DNA from 2 places in the Streptomyces sp. SLBN-31 genome. Region 2 is predicted to be linked to the other one. Evidence: riboswitches for the same ligand, from Rfam matches in the RefSeq annotation. Region 2 holds a riboswitch; the other holds the start of a gene.
What was found. Region 2 has a riboswitch for S-adenosylmethionine ahead of FBY22_RS21895 (hypothetical protein). Riboswitches for the same ligand answer to the same signal wherever they lie in the genome.
Positions count from the first base shown of each region.

Region 1: linked by a shared signal. The riboswitch ahead of thrC (threonine synthase) and the one ahead of FBY22_RS21895 (hypothetical protein) in region 2 are both predicted to bind S-adenosylmethionine.

Region 1 is NZ_VFNC01000003.1:346,799-353,879, forward strand. Features, by position in the region: gene FBY22_RS39060 (NADH:flavin oxidoreductase) at 1-696, opposite strand, end outside; gene groL (chaperonin GroEL) at 871-2,493, opposite strand; gene FBY22_RS39070 (cold-shock protein) at 2,854-3,060, opposite strand; gene FBY22_RS39075 (MoaD/ThiS family protein) at 3,503-3,778, opposite strand; gene thrC (threonine synthase) at 3,891-5,177, opposite strand; SAM riboswitch class I at 5,196-5,350, opposite strand; gene FBY22_RS39085 (glucosyl-3-phosphoglycerate synthase) at 5,520-6,464, shown strand; gene FBY22_RS39090 (trehalose-6-phosphate synthase) at 6,528-7,081, shown strand, end outside.
Region 2 is NZ_VFNC01000002.1:423,695-430,775, forward strand. Features, by position in the region: gene FBY22_RS21875 (LLM class flavin-dependent oxidoreductase) at 1-864, opposite strand, end outside; gene FBY22_RS21880 (GNAT family N-acetyltransferase) at 909-1,634, opposite strand; gene FBY22_RS21885 (ABC transporter substrate-binding protein) at 1,723-2,751, opposite strand; gene FBY22_RS21890 (amino acid ABC transporter ATP-binding protein) at 2,821-3,618, opposite strand; gene FBY22_RS21895 (hypothetical protein) at 3,615-4,034, opposite strand; SAM riboswitch class IV at 4,359-4,467, opposite strand; gene FBY22_RS21900 (glutathione S-transferase C-terminal domain-containing protein) at 4,533-5,396, opposite strand; gene FBY22_RS45795 (putative leader peptide) at 5,590-5,700, opposite strand; gene FBY22_RS21905 (DUF1684 domain-containing protein) at 6,093-6,917, shown strand; gene FBY22_RS21910 (AAA family ATPase) at 6,980-7,081, shown strand, end outside.

The DNA of each region.
Region 1 (7,081 bases), on a different contig from region 2:
CTGCGAGTAGCGGAAGATGATCGGGAACTCGGGCGACACGGTCTCCCGCACGGCCGCGACGATCTCCGCCGCGAACTTCGCACGGGCGACGAGGTCACCGCCGTACGCGTCCGTGCGGTGGTTCGTCCCCGCCCACAGGAACTGGTCGACCAGGTAGCCGTGCGCGCCGTGGATCTCCACGCCGTCGAAGCCGATGCGCTCGGCGGCCGCGGCGGCCTCGGCGAACGCGCCGATGACGTCGTCCACGTCGCGCTGGGTCATCGCCCGGCCGGTCGGCTCGGCACCGGCGGTGACCAGGCCGGAGGGGCCGACGGCGGGGGCGTCGGGGAAGGGCGGGTCGCCCTGCTCGCGGACCATGCCGATGTGCCACAGCTGCGGCACGATCGTGCCGCCCGCCGCGTGCACCGCCTCGGCGACCCGCTGCCAGCCCGCCAGTTGCTGCTCGCCGTGGAAGCGCGGGACGCGGTCGCTCTGCCCGGCGGACTCGTGGCCGACATAGGTGCCCTCGGTGACGATCAGACCGACGCCGGCGGCGGCGCGGCGGGCGTAGTACGAGACCACGTCCTCGCCGGGGATGCCGCCAGGGGAGAACTGGCGGGTCATCGGCGCCATCACGATGCGGTTGGGGACGGTCAGGCCGTTGATCGCGGTGGGCCGGGACAGGATCTCGGCGGCGCGGGAGGTGGTGGCGGTCACGCGGGGGTACTCCTCGGTATGTGCATACGCATAGACACTGCTTCAGCGTCAACCGCCGCACGCGTCACCGCATTTCCGGCCGCCCTGTGACCCCGGACACGCCGAAGGGCGGCACCGCCTGCCGGAGCAGGAAGTGCCGCCCTCCTTAGGGACGTTGATCAGCCGTCAGGCGGATCAGAAGTCCATGTCACCGCCCGGCATGCCGCCACCGGCGGGCGCGGCGGCCTTCTCCGGCTTGTCGGCGATGACGGCCTCGGTGGTGAGGAAGAGCGCGGCGATGGAGGCGGCGTTCTGCAGGGCAGAGCGCGTGACCTTCGCCGGGTCGATGATGCCTTCCTTGACCAGGTCGACGTACTCGCCGGTCGCGGCGTTGAGGCCGTGACCCGGGGTGAGGTTGCGGACCTTCTCCACCACGACGCCGCCCTCGAGGCCGGCGTTGACGGCGATCTGCTTCAGCGGGGCCTCGAGCGCGATGCGCACGGCGTTGGCGCCGGTCGCCTCGTCACCCTCGAGGTCCAGCTTCTCGAAGACGCTGGACGCCTGGATGAGCGCGACGCCACCACCGGCGACGATGCCCTCCTCGACGGCGGCCTTCGCGTTGCGGACGGCGTCCTCGATGCGGTGCTTGCGCTCCTTGAGCTCCACCTCGGTGGCGGCACCGGCCTTGATGACCGCGACACCGCCGGCGAGCTTCGCCAGGCGCTCCTGCAGCTTCTCGCGGTCGTAGTCCGAGTCGCTGTTCTCGATCTCGGCGCGGATCTGGTTCACGCGGCCCGCGACCTGGTCGCTGGCACCGGCACCGTCGACGATGGTGGTCTCGTCCTTGGTGATGACTACCTTGCGGGCCTTGCCCAGCAGGTCGAGGGTGGCGTTCTCCAGCTTGAGGCCGACCTCCTCGGAGATGACCTCGCCGCCCGTGAGGATGGCGATGTCGCCGAGCATGGCCTTGCGGCGGTCGCCGAAGCCCGGGGCCTTGACGGCGACGGACTTGAAGGTGCCGCGGATCTTGTTGACGACCAGGGTCGACAGGGCCTCGCCCTCGACGTCCTCGGCGATGATCAGCAGCGGCTTGCCCGACTGCATGACCTTCTCCAGCAGCGGGAGCAGGTCCTTGACCGAGGAGATCTTGGAGTTGGCGATCAGGATGTACGGGTCGTCGAGGACGGCCTCCATACGCTCCATGTCGGTGGCGAAGTACGCCGAGATGTAGCCCTTGTCGAAGCGCATACCCTCGGTGAGCTCCAGCTCCAGACCGAAGGTCTGGGACTCCTCGACGGTGATGACGCCTTCCTTGCCGACCTTGTCCATGGCCTCGGCGATGAGCTCGCCGATCTGGGTGTCGGCGGCGGAGATGGAGGCCGTCGAAGCGATCTGCTCCTTGGTCTCGACATCCTTCGCCTGCTCCAGCAGGGCACCGGAGACGGCCTCGACGGCCTTCTCGATACCGCGCTTGAGGGCCATCGGGTTGGCGCCGGCGGCTACGTTGCGCAGGCCCTCCTTGACCAGGGCCTGGGCGAGAACGGTCGCCGTGGTCGTACCGTCACCGGCGACGTCGTCCGTCTTCTTGGCGACTTCCTTGACCAGCTCGGCGCCGATCTTCTCGTACGGGTCCTCGAGCTCGATCTCCTTGGCGATGGAGACACCATCGTTGGTGATCGTGGGGGCGCCCCACTTCTTCTCGAGGACGACGTTGCGGCCCTTGGGGCCGAGCGTCACCTTCACGGCGTCCGCGAGCTGGTTCATGCCGCGCTCGAGGCCGCGCCGCGCCTCCTCGTCGAACGCGATGATCTTGGCCATGTGAAGTGGTCCCTCCAGGACTGGGGGTGATTCCTTCGGACCGCGCCCGCGCCCGCGACGGACGGCTCGCCGACCCGTGGGTTCCTTGCCCCACCCGGCCTGCGGGCCTCACCGACCCGGTCCTTCTTTGTCACTCTCACCTTCAGAGTGCTAACGCCAATGATTAGCACTCGCCCCTGCCGAGTGCAAGCGCCTCCCGTGGACTGAGCCCCCGGAGCGCCGGGCGCGGGGGGCGCAGACGGAGCGCGTCGGGCCGTGCGGAGCGCGGGCATGCCGGAGGGCCCGCACCCATGACTCCCCATGGGGTACGAGCCCTCCGAAGAAAAGAAGAACGACGCTGCTGTCTACCCGGCGCGTGCTTCAGCTGGTCGCCAGTCGGACCATGTCCGCCTGCGGCCCCTTCTGGCCCTGCGAGATCTCGAAATCGACCCGCTGGCCCTCTTCCAGGGTGCGGTACCCGTCCATCTGGATGGCGCTGTAGTGGACGAAAACATCCGCACCACCGTCGACCGCGATGAAGCCGTACCCCTTCTCCGCGTTGAACCACTTGACGGTGCCCTGAGCCATGCCTAACTCCCCTATTACTGGCCCTTGCACAGATCCGCACTTCGCGGATCCGGGTCAGACCTCACCCCCCACGGTTTGGGGGCGTGCGCCGGAACGCGTCGACCGCGGCTGAATGTATCTGTCCAACTGCCGTCTGCAACAGGTCAATCGGACGAGAATTCTGGACGGCAGGGGTCCGGAATGTAGTGAGAATTCGCCCGAATTCAGGGCAAGTCGGGCTCCATAAAAGGAACAAAAGCCGCGAAAGGCATGCACACTTTGGCTGCATCTCGACGGGCACGCGGCAGGAATTCTGGGCTCCCGATCCGGAGATCAGCAGCGCGTTCCCCAACTGTACCGCGCTCAACCACACTGAATTGCCCCCTCCGCTTCTCTTACGGAGGGGGCAATTCGATGAACTCTTCGTAACCGGCGTTACCGAAGGTAATGATCGGTCATTCGGTCAGCCCCCGGCGACGGCCGGGATGATCGACACGCCCGCACCGTCCGGGGTCGCCGTCTCCAGTCCCTGCTCGAACCGCACGTCGTCGTCGTTGACGTACACGTTGACGAAGCGGCGCAGCTTGCCCTGGTCGTCCAGGACGCGGGCGGCGATGCCGGTGTGGTTCTTCTCCAGGTCGGCGATGACCTCGGCGAGGGTGGCACCCTCGGCGCTCACCTCGGCCTGGCCGCCGGTGTAGGTGCGCAGGATGGTGGGGATGCGGACGGACACGCTCATGTTCAAGACCTCCGGTCAGGTAAGCGCCCCAGGGGCGCGGGGCTGTGTTCGGTGTGCGGCTACCGCCGCGTGGGCGCGACCAGCCCCCACCGGCCCGCAGTCGAAAGATCGGCTAGGCGAGCCCGGCCTCGCGGAACGAATCGAGGTTGGGGCGAATGGTCGCAGTCAACCCCGTGCCTGCCACCGCATCCAGCGTCTTGAGGCCGTCGCCGGTGTTCAGCACGACCGTGGTCAGGGCCGGGTCCAGCACGCCGTTCTCGATGAGCTTGCGCGTCACGCCCACGGTCACGCCGCCGGCGGTCTCGGCGAAGATGCCCTCGGTGCGGGCCAGCAGCTTGATGGCGTCGACGACCTGCTCGTCGTTCACGTCCTCCACGGCACCGCCCGTGCGGCGCGCGATGTCCAGGACGTACGGCCCGTCGGCCGGGTTGCCGATGGCCAGGGACTTGGCGATGGTGTTCGGCTTCTGCGGCCGCACCACGTCGTGGCCCGCCTTGTAGGCGACCGACACCGGCGAGCACCCCTCGGCCTGAGCCCCGAAGATCTTGTACGGCTTGTCCTCGACGAGCCCGAGCTTGATCAGCTCCTGCAGCCCCTTGTCGATCTTCGTCAGCTGCGAGCCGGAGGCGATGGGGACCACGAGCTGGTCGGGGAGCTTCCAGCCGAGCTGCTCGCAGATCTCGTACGCCAGGGTCTTGGACCCTTCCGCGTAGTAGGGCCGCAGGTTGACGTTGACGAAGCCCCATCCCTCGCCGGCCGGGTCGCCGATCAGCTCGGAGCAGAAGCGGTTCACGTCGTCGTAGTTGCCCTCGATGCCCACGAGCTCGCCGCCGTAGACCGCGGCCATGACGACCTTGCCCTGCTCCAGGTCGTGCGGGATGAACACGCAGGACCGGAAGCCGGCGCGGGCCGCGGCGGCGCCGACGGCACCCGCGAGGTTGCCGGTGGAGGAGCAGGAGAGCGTGGTGAAGCCGAAGGCGCGCGCGGCCTCCAGGGCCTGGGCGACGACGCGGTCCTTGAAGGAGTGCGTCGGGTTGCCGGAGTCGTCCTTCACGTACAGTCCGCCGGTGACACCCAGCTCGCGCGCCAGGTTTTCGGCCTTGACGAGCTTGGTCCAGCCGGGGTTGATGTTCGGCTTGTCCGCCACGTCCGCCGGGACGGGCAGCAGCGGCGCGTAGCGCCAGATGTTCGCGGGTCCCGCCTCGATGCGCTTGCGGAGCTCCTCGGTGTCGTAGGCCGAGAAGTCGTACGCGATCTCGAGCGGGCCGAAACACTCCTCGCAGGCGAAGACCGGGCCGAGCGGCACCCGGTGACCGCACTCGCGGCAGGAAAGCGCCGAGGCGGGCCCGAGGTCTACGGTCGTGGAGTCGGTGGTGCTTGCAACAGTCTGCGCAGCCATGTGAGGCGAGGCCCTTTCTCCTCATCTTCCTCACGACGCATCTCGCCGTGAGACGGATTTGGCACCTTCCCTAGCCGGGAGCCTCGCGGAATGATCAACGTTGATCTACGAGACCGGCTGGAGGGTTGCCGGGGCTTCATCGGGCCGTATCCCTCTGCCCCTCTGGATGAGCGGTATGTGGTTGTTGAACTCGTTGAACGCGAGACGACCCCCGACATGCGATGGTCATCAGCGTTGTTCAAGACTGTAACCGAAGGCCAGGACAGTTGAGATAGCCGTCCGAACCGCGAGATGGATCACAATCCGGTCCTTTCGCCGAGAGAACGCAGAGGAGCCGCCTACGTGCTGGAAGAAGTCGAGCGCTGGCTGAGCACCCACTCCTGGTCCGTCACCGACCGCCCGCTGCACCAGATCCTCGCCGCGAAACAGCGCACGGGCCAGTCGGTCAGTGTCGTGCTGCCCGCGCTCAACGAGGAGGAGACGGTCGGCGACATCGTCGCGATCATCCGCCACGACCTGATGCAGCAGGTCCCGCTCGTCGACGAGATCGTGGTCGTCGACTCCGGTTCCACCGACCGCACGTCCCAGGTCGCCGCGGCGGCCGGCGCGCGGGTAGTGCACCGCGACGACATCCTGCCCCGCATCTCGACGGTCCCCGGCAAGGGCGAGGTCCTGTGGCGCTCGCTGCTGGTCACGACCGGGGACATCGTCTGCTTCATCGACGCCGACCTGAAGGAGTTCTCCTCCGACTTCGTCTCCGGGATCGTCGGCCCGCTGCTCACCGACCCCGGGATCGACCTGGTCAAGGGCATGTACGACCGTCCCCTCGGCGGGGCGCAGGGACAGGGTGGCCGGGTCACCGAGCTGATGGCCCGCCCCCTGCTCAACATGCACTGGCCGCAGCTGGCCGGCTTCGTGCAGCCGCTGGGCGGCGAGTACGCGGCCCGGCGCAGCCTGCTGGAACAGCTGCCGTTCCCCGTCGGGTACGGGGTCGAGCTGGGCATGCTGGTCGACGCCCTGCATCTGGTGGGCCTGGACGCGCTCGCCCAGGTCGACGTAGGCGTCCGCAAGCACCGCCACCAGGACGGCCAGGCCCTCGGCCGGATGGCGGCGGCCATCTACCGCACGGCCCAGCTCCGCCTGGCCCGCGGCCATCTCGTCCGTCCCTCCCTCACCCAGTTCGAACGGGGCACGGACGGCTTCGAGCCGCGCACCTACTCCGTGGACACGGAGGAGCGGCCGCCGATGACGGAGATCGCGGAGTATGCGAGCCGCAAGGTGGCGTAGGGCATACGCGGACCGGGTGGTCGTTACGTTTATGCGTTTGTGGACCGGGCTACGTTGAGGCGTATGGCTTCCTCGCACGACGCTGCCCCTCAGGTACTGGTCGCGTCCAACCGCGGCCCGGTCTCGTACACACTCCAGCCGGACGGCTCGCTGGCCGCCAAGCGGGGCGGCGGCGGGCTGGTCTCCGGCCTGTCGGCGATCGGTCCCGACGCGGGCGCGCTGTGGGTGTGCTCCGCGCTGTCCGACGGCGACCGGGAGGCGGTGCGGCGCGGGGAGGGCGAGCCCGGCGTGCGGATGCTCGACGTCCCGGCCGACGTGCACGCCGACGCCTACAACGGCATCGCCAACTCCGTGCTCTGGTTCGTCCACCACATGCTGTACCAGACGCCGCTGGAGCCGGTCTTCGACGCTGAGTTCCGGCGGCAGTGGGCGTCGTACGAGACGTACAACCGTGCCTTCGCCGAGGCGCTGGCCCAGGAGGCGGCGGAGGGCGCGGCGGTGCTGGTGCAGGACTACCACCTGTGCCTGGTGCCGGGGATGCTGCGGGAGCTGCGGCCGGACCTCAGGATCGCGCACTTCTCGCACACGCCGTGGGCGCCGGTGGAGTACTTCCGGAT
Region 2 (7,081 bases):
CAGGGGTTCACCGGCCCGTCCTGCCGCCTCCTGCTCGGCCCGGATCTCGGCGACGATCGCCCGGGCGTGCGCGGCATCCTGCGGAGTGACGTAGCCGACGTCGGCCTGGCGGGCCAACAGCCGGTAGGGAACGGTCTGGTGGGCGAGGGCGGTGACCAGGGGCTGGCCCTGGGGCGGGCGCGGGGTGATGGAGGGTCCCTTGACACTGAAGTGCTTGCCCTGGAAGTCGATGTAGTGCAGCTTGTCGCGGTCGATGAAGCGTCCGGTGGCGGCGTCCCGGATCTCCGCGTCGTCCTCCCAGCTGTCCCAGAGCCGGCGCACGACCTCGACGTGGTCCGCGGCCTCGTCGAAGAGGTCCGTGAGCCGTTCTTGTCCGGCCGGGCTCCGCAGTTCGTTCAGGTCGATCGGCGGGAAGACGCGGCGGCCGAAGTGGCCGGCCTCGTGCGGCCGGGCGGAGATCTGCACCCGTAGGCCTGCGCGGCCGGTGCTGACGTAGTCGAGGGTGGCGATCGCCTTGGAGATGTGGAACGGCTCGGTGTGGGTGGCGATCACGGTCGGCACCAGGCCGATGTGCCGGGTCAGGGGTGCGATCCGGGCGGCGGTCAGTACGGCGTCCAGCCGACCGCGAACCTGGTCGGTGCGGCCGTCGAGTTCGCCGTAGGAGGAAGACTGCAAGGCGAGGCCGTCCTCGAAGGTGACGAAGTCGAGCAGGCCGCGCTCGGCCTCGGCGACGAGGTCCGCCCAGTATCCGGCGGTGAACAGGTCGCGGGGGCGGGCGACTTGCTCACGCCAGGAGGCGGGATGCCAGCCGGTTCCGTCGAGGGCGACGGCAAGGTGCAGAGGAGTGCGAGGAGTTGTGGACACGAGGGTGCCTTTCCTGGAGGCGGGATGAGAGGGGCTCGGCATGGCTATGCCGTTCTTTCCAGGGCCGCGGCGCCGGTGTGCCGGACGAGCGAGAAGACCGTACGGCTGCGCAGGGTGAAGCCGATCGACTCGTACAGCCGGATCGCGTTCGCGTTGGCGGCCGCGGCGTGCAGGAAGGGCTGTTCTCCGCGCTCCTTGATGCCTGCGGCGACGGCACGGACCAGACGGGTGGCCAGCCCCCGGCCTCGGTGGTCGGGGTCGGTGCACACGGCGCTGATCTCGGTCCAGCCGGGCGGGTGCAGCCGCTCGCCGGCCAGGGCGATCAGCCGGCCGCGGTGGCGGATGCCGAGGTAGGTGCCCATCTCGACGGTGCGGCGCCGGTAGGGGCCCGGCTCGGTGCGGGCGATCAGGTCGAGGATCTGGGGTACGTCGTCGCGGCCGAGGCGTACGGCCTCGGAGTCGGGCTCGGCGCGCAGGGAGGTGTCCACGAGCTGGACGCCGTGTCCGACGCTGACGACCTCCCAGCCGTCCGGCGCCTCGGTGACGCCTCGCACCGCGGCGGTGCCACCGGGGCCGACGAGACTGGCCAGGTCGGCCCAGGCGCGCGGGTCGTCCTCGTCGGAGAGGGCGTGGAAGGGGGCGACGTCCTGGTGGTAGCGGGCGGCGTGGCCGATGCGTTCGGCGAAGTGGGCGTGGGGACCGGTGAGGGCGGCCCAGGCGGGGTTGTCCAGGACGTGCGAGGAGGTGGCGTCGACGGTGGTGACGGACATGGTGTGGCGGTCTCCGGTGTGCGGCTCGGGATGTCCGGCGTGTGGGGACTCCACCGCGAGGTGGTGGTGGAGTCCCCACACGCGGTGGTCAGGAGTTGTCGAGCGGGAGTCCGGGCGGGTTGACCTCGGACTTGGCGACGGCCTCGTTGGAGAGGTTGTAGGCCTTGAGCCACTCGGCGTACTGACCGTTCTTGATCAGGTAGTTGATGGCGTCGGCGAGCGGCTTGGCCAGCCCGCTGTCCTTCTTGGCGGTGGCCGCGATCAGGCCCTGAAGGCTCGCTCCGGCGCCCGAGTAGGTGCCCGCGGTGCGGGTGGCGTTGGGCGTGTTCGCGACCTGGCTGTTGTGGTAGGCGATGCCGGGGTTGGGGCCGAGGTACGCGTCAATCTTGCCGCTGGACAGGGCGAGGTAGACGCTGTTGCTGTCCTGGAAGTACTTGACGGTGAGCTTCTTGCCCTCCTTGGCCAGCTTCGCCTTCCACTCCAGGAGGATCTTTTCCTGGTTGGTGCCAGAGCTGACGGAGATCGTCTTGCCGGCGAGGTTCTCGTAGTCGCCGCCGAAGTTCCAGGTGCTCTTCTTGGGCACGGTGAAGGCGAGGTTGTCCTGCCGGTAGGAGGCGAACTCGTATTTCTTCTTGCGCTCTTCGGTGTCGGTGACGTTGGAGAACGCCACGTCGACCTTGCCGCTGTCGATGCCGACGAAGAGGTTCTCCCAAGTGGAGTTCTTCACCTCGGGCTTGAGGCCGAGGACCGCGGCGACCAGGCGACCGAAGTCGGGCTCCGCGCCGGTGAGGGTTCTCTGGTCGCCGCCGACGTAGGCCAGCGGCGGGAAGCCGGCGGGCAGGGCGCCGATGCCGATCTCCAGCTTGCCGCTCTTCTTGAGAGCGGCGGGCAGTTCGGAGCTGATCGACTTGACCTCGGAGACCTTGATGGTGGTCTGCTGGGCGGCGCCGTTGGAGGCCTGGCCGATGACGACCTCGCCGGACGTGGCGGCGGTGTCGGTGGTGGTGGCCGCGTCGCTGTTGCCACCGCAGGCGGCGAGCCCGGTGACCAGGGAGGCGACGGCGGTCGCCGCGGTGATGCCGCGTATCGGGCTGCGTCGGGTGAAGTGGGTGCGCATGGCCGTTCCTTGTCGCTCAGGGGCGGTGATGAGGGTGGTGGCGTGGGGGGAGGTCGTGGGGGCGGCGGGTCACAGGACCTTGCTGAGGAAGTCCCTGGTCCGCTCGTGCCGCGGTGCGTCGAGGATCTCGGAGGGCGGCCCCTGCTCGATGATCTTGCCGCCGTCGATGAAGACGACCCGGTCGGCGATCTCGCGGGCGAAGCCGATCTCGTGGGTGACGATGACGAGGGTGGTGCCGCTGGAGGCCAAGTCCCGTATGACGGCGAGGACTTCGCCGACCAGTTCGGGGTCCAGGGCGGAGGTGGGCTCGTCGAACAGGATGACGCCGGGGCGCAGGGCCAGTGCGCGGGCGATGGCGACGCGCTGCTGCTGGCCGCCGGAGAGCTGGCGCGGGTAGGCGCCGGTCCTGTCGGCGAGGCCGACCCGGCCGAGGAGCTCGCGGGCCAGCTCCTGGGCTTCGGGCCTGCCGAGCCGGCCGGTGGCAACCGGGGCCGCGGCCACGTTGTCCAGGACCGTCAGGTGCGGGAAGAGATTGAAGTTCTGGAAGACGAACCCGATCCGCCCGCGCTGGGTGAGGATGGCCCGCTCGCTCAGCTCCTTCAGCCGGTCGCCCTGCCGCTTCACGCCGATCGGCTCGCCGTTGATGCTGACGTGGCCGATCTCGGGCTTCTCCAGGTGGTTGATGACCCGCAGCAGGGTGGACTTGCCGGAGCCGGAGGGGCCGAGGATCACGGTGACCTCGCCGGGGCGGACGGTCAGGTCCACGCCGTCCAGGACCCGGTGGGTGCCGTACCACTTGTGCACGTCGTGCACCTCGACGGTGGCGGCTTCGACGTCCGCCACGGCGTCGGCGGTCTTGGCGGTCATACGGCGGCCTCCCGGCGGACGCGGGCCCGCAGGTCGGTGAGACCGGTGCGGAGCTTCTGCAGTGGCGCCGGCGGCAGGCTGCGGGTGGCGCCGCGGGCGTAGTGCCGCTCGACGTAGAACTGGATGACGGAGACGACGCTGGTGAGGATCAGGTACCAGACGGTGACGACCAGCAGGAGCGGCACGATGTCGCCGGGGTAGGTGGAGCCCATGGTCTGCGCCGAGCCGAACAGGTCGAGCAGGTTGGTCACCAGTCCGTGGACGAACTGGGCGACCAGGACCAGGACGATCGCGGTGGCGATCCAGCGTCCCGGCCGTCGCAACGGCAGCACTCGCTGGGCGGTGAGGGCCTTGGACGGTTGGGCGGCGCTGGGCGCCTCGGGCAACGTGACGGTGGCGCCAGGGGGTTCGCTCATGGTGGGCTCCGGCTGGGTGGGAACACCCCGGAGGCACGCCGGCATGCGGGGACGCACACGGCGGCGGGAGACCGGGAGTGGGAAGGGCGACGGCACACCGCGCGGGCGGTGTCGGTCAGGGAGTGCGGGGGCTGCGGGGAGGTGTCAGCCCCGACAGCGGGCACGGCCCGGTGCGGTACACAGTGCGCTGTTGACGCGGAGCAGATCGACGGCGCGGTTGGCGACGAGCACGTTCGTGTACGCCGGTTCGCAGCCCTGGGAACGGCGTGCGGCCGTTCTGGGAGCTGCGTACATGGCGTCACCGTCACTGTTCCGGCCCTGTGGGCCTCGCGCTTACCGACGTGTCATCGGCCGGGTCGTCACCTGGGGCACCCCACCGCGGCGCGAGGGTTGCCGGTCAGCAAGCCAGGGCTTGTCGCTGACACTCATGACCGTTCTGGGCCGTAGTCAAGACAACTGCCCGAACGTATGTCAACACCGGTCCACCAGGTGGAACGGCTAACGGGCCGCGTGTGCAGCCCAGTCGAGCATCTGGACGGCCGATCCGGCCGCCTCCCGCCCGCGGCACTGGGCGTGGTGGCGGCGGTCGATGCCGTCGAGGTTGAGGTGGATGCCGAAGGCGGGGTGGGCGGTCAGACGGCGGGCGTAGGACCACAGCGCCGGGTGGCCGGCGATGCGCTGGACCGCGGCGGCGTCGAGGTGGTGCCGGTGCACGGTGTCGAGCCGTATCAGCGCGACCCACAACTCGACGTCGGCGGCGGTGACTTCGTCGCGGATCAGGTAGGTTCGGCCGTCCAGCCAGCGGTCGAGGGCGCCGAGGGTCTCCAGCAGCGTGGCCAGGGCCATGTCACATTCCGCTGCCTCTCCGCCCACGGCCCCGGCCCGCTGCGCCGCCCCCTCGATACCCTCCACGCACATCCGCTCCACCGCCTCGATCTCCGACTCCGCGCCGCACGGGTAGAGCGAGGGACCGCCGGTGTCGAAGCGGTGGGCGAGGTCGCGCATGATGTCCCGGTCATGGGTGCTGACGATCCGCCCTGACCAGCCGTCACTGAGGACCGGCGCCGCGGCCGGGCCGGGGTAGCGGTGCGCGCTCGCCTCGTACAGCGGGCGCAGGGCCGAGTGGCCGCCCTCGGGACAGTCGGGGACGGCGGGCAGGAGGGCCACCGGACAGACGGCGTCCAGGCCGAGCAATGTGTGGGCGACGGCGATGCGCAGGCCGTCGGGACACGCGGTCGACAGATGGAGCCGGTAGCGGCCGGGAACGGCGTAGTGGCCGCTGCGCGCGTCCCTGCCGATGCGGCCACGGAAGGCCGGCGCGGGCCGGACGGAAACGTGGGCGGCCGGTGATGTGACGGTCATGACTCTCCCCGAAAGCGGGCGCGGACGTACGCGCGGCGGAGGCGACATCGGGCTGGGCCCCGTGGTCGAATCCCCCTCGTCCGCCCGCCGGGGGCGTCGGGGATGCGACCACGGAACCCCAGGAGCGGAGCTCACCTGGGCGCGCCGAACGGAAGGATGTCCCAGGGGACACTGTCGGCACGAAGGGCGCAGGTCAGCCCATGAGGCCGAGCGCGCTGCAGACGCGGAGCAGGTCGATGTGACGTCGGGAGGTCAGCAGAGGCGAACGGCTCACTCGGACAGTGACCGGATCAAGGCGCCTCATACTTCCCTACCTGTTCACTAGGATTCCCTCAGTGAGTGTCGATCCGACGGTCGGCGACGTCAAGAGGGCCGTCCCGCATCGCGGACACCCTGCCAGGTACCGGTGCCGACCCGGTCGGCCCAGGAAGGGGTCATACACGTGGTCCGGACATCGGACTGGTTTCGCCTGCCGGAGTACACCGGCAGCACCCTGCGCCGGCACCTCGACCTGCGCGCAGCTCTCGACACAGGTCCAGGACACATGACTGACAAAAAGCTGTCACACGCGCACCGGAATGCGGCTGCGCCCGGCACCTGTTCTGGACTGAATGACTGTTGGTGCAGCGCACGCCCGCTGGGCGGGCGGCCCTCAACCTGCGCACCAAGACATCCCCGATCCGAAGGAGATCCTCCATGACCACCGAGGCCACCACGACGGACCTCCATGCCTTCACCGAGGCATGGCTGGAGTGGTACCGCGCCCAGGAGGCCCGACTCGCCGCCCCGCACGGGTTCCTGGCGGTCACCGGACTGCACTGGCTCGACGACCGGCCGCAGCGCTTCCCGGACGCGCCCGGCGCCTGGCACACAGGTCTGGAGGGGGTCGTCGTCACCCTCGACGACGGCGAGGAATTGGTCGTCGACGGAACGCCGGTGCACGGTGAGCACCGCTTCGGTGTGCTCCCCGAGCGCGGTGGCGTCGACGCCGTCTGGGGAGACGCCGTGATCGAGGTCGCCCGGCGTGGCGGACAGGACATCGTGCGCCCCCGGCACCCGGACGCTCCGCTGCGTACGGCCTTCACCGGAACGCCCGCCTACGCTCCCGACCCCCGATGGACGGTGACCGGCCGTTACATCCCCTTCGACACACCGCGGCCGACCACCGTCGGCGCTGCGGTCGAGGGCCTGGAGCACGTCTACGACGCTCCGGGCAGGGTCGAGTTCGAGCTGGACGGGCGGCAACTGTCGCTGACCTCGTTCCCCGGCTCCGGCGGGGGTCGGTTGATGGTCCTGTTCACCGACGCGACCTCTGGGGTCACCACCTACGCGGCCAACCGGGCCCTGACCCTGGAACCGCCCGCCGCCGACGGCACGGTCGTCCTGGACTTCAACCGGGCCGCGAACCTGCCGTGCGCCTACACCGACCTGGCCACCTGCCCGCTGCCCCCGGCCGAGAACCGGCTGCCGGTGGCGATCGAGGCGGGGCACAAGATCCCCCGCGAGCGCGGCGGTTCCTGAGCCGGGGCCCGCCCTTGACCAACTGCAAGACGTCTTCGCCCGATCACGAACCGGGGGCATCCATGCAACGCATCTTGGTGGTGGGCGTCACCGGCTCGGGCAAGTCCACCCTCGCCCGAGCGCTGAGCAGTCGTCTGGGCCTGCCGCACCACGAGATGGACGCC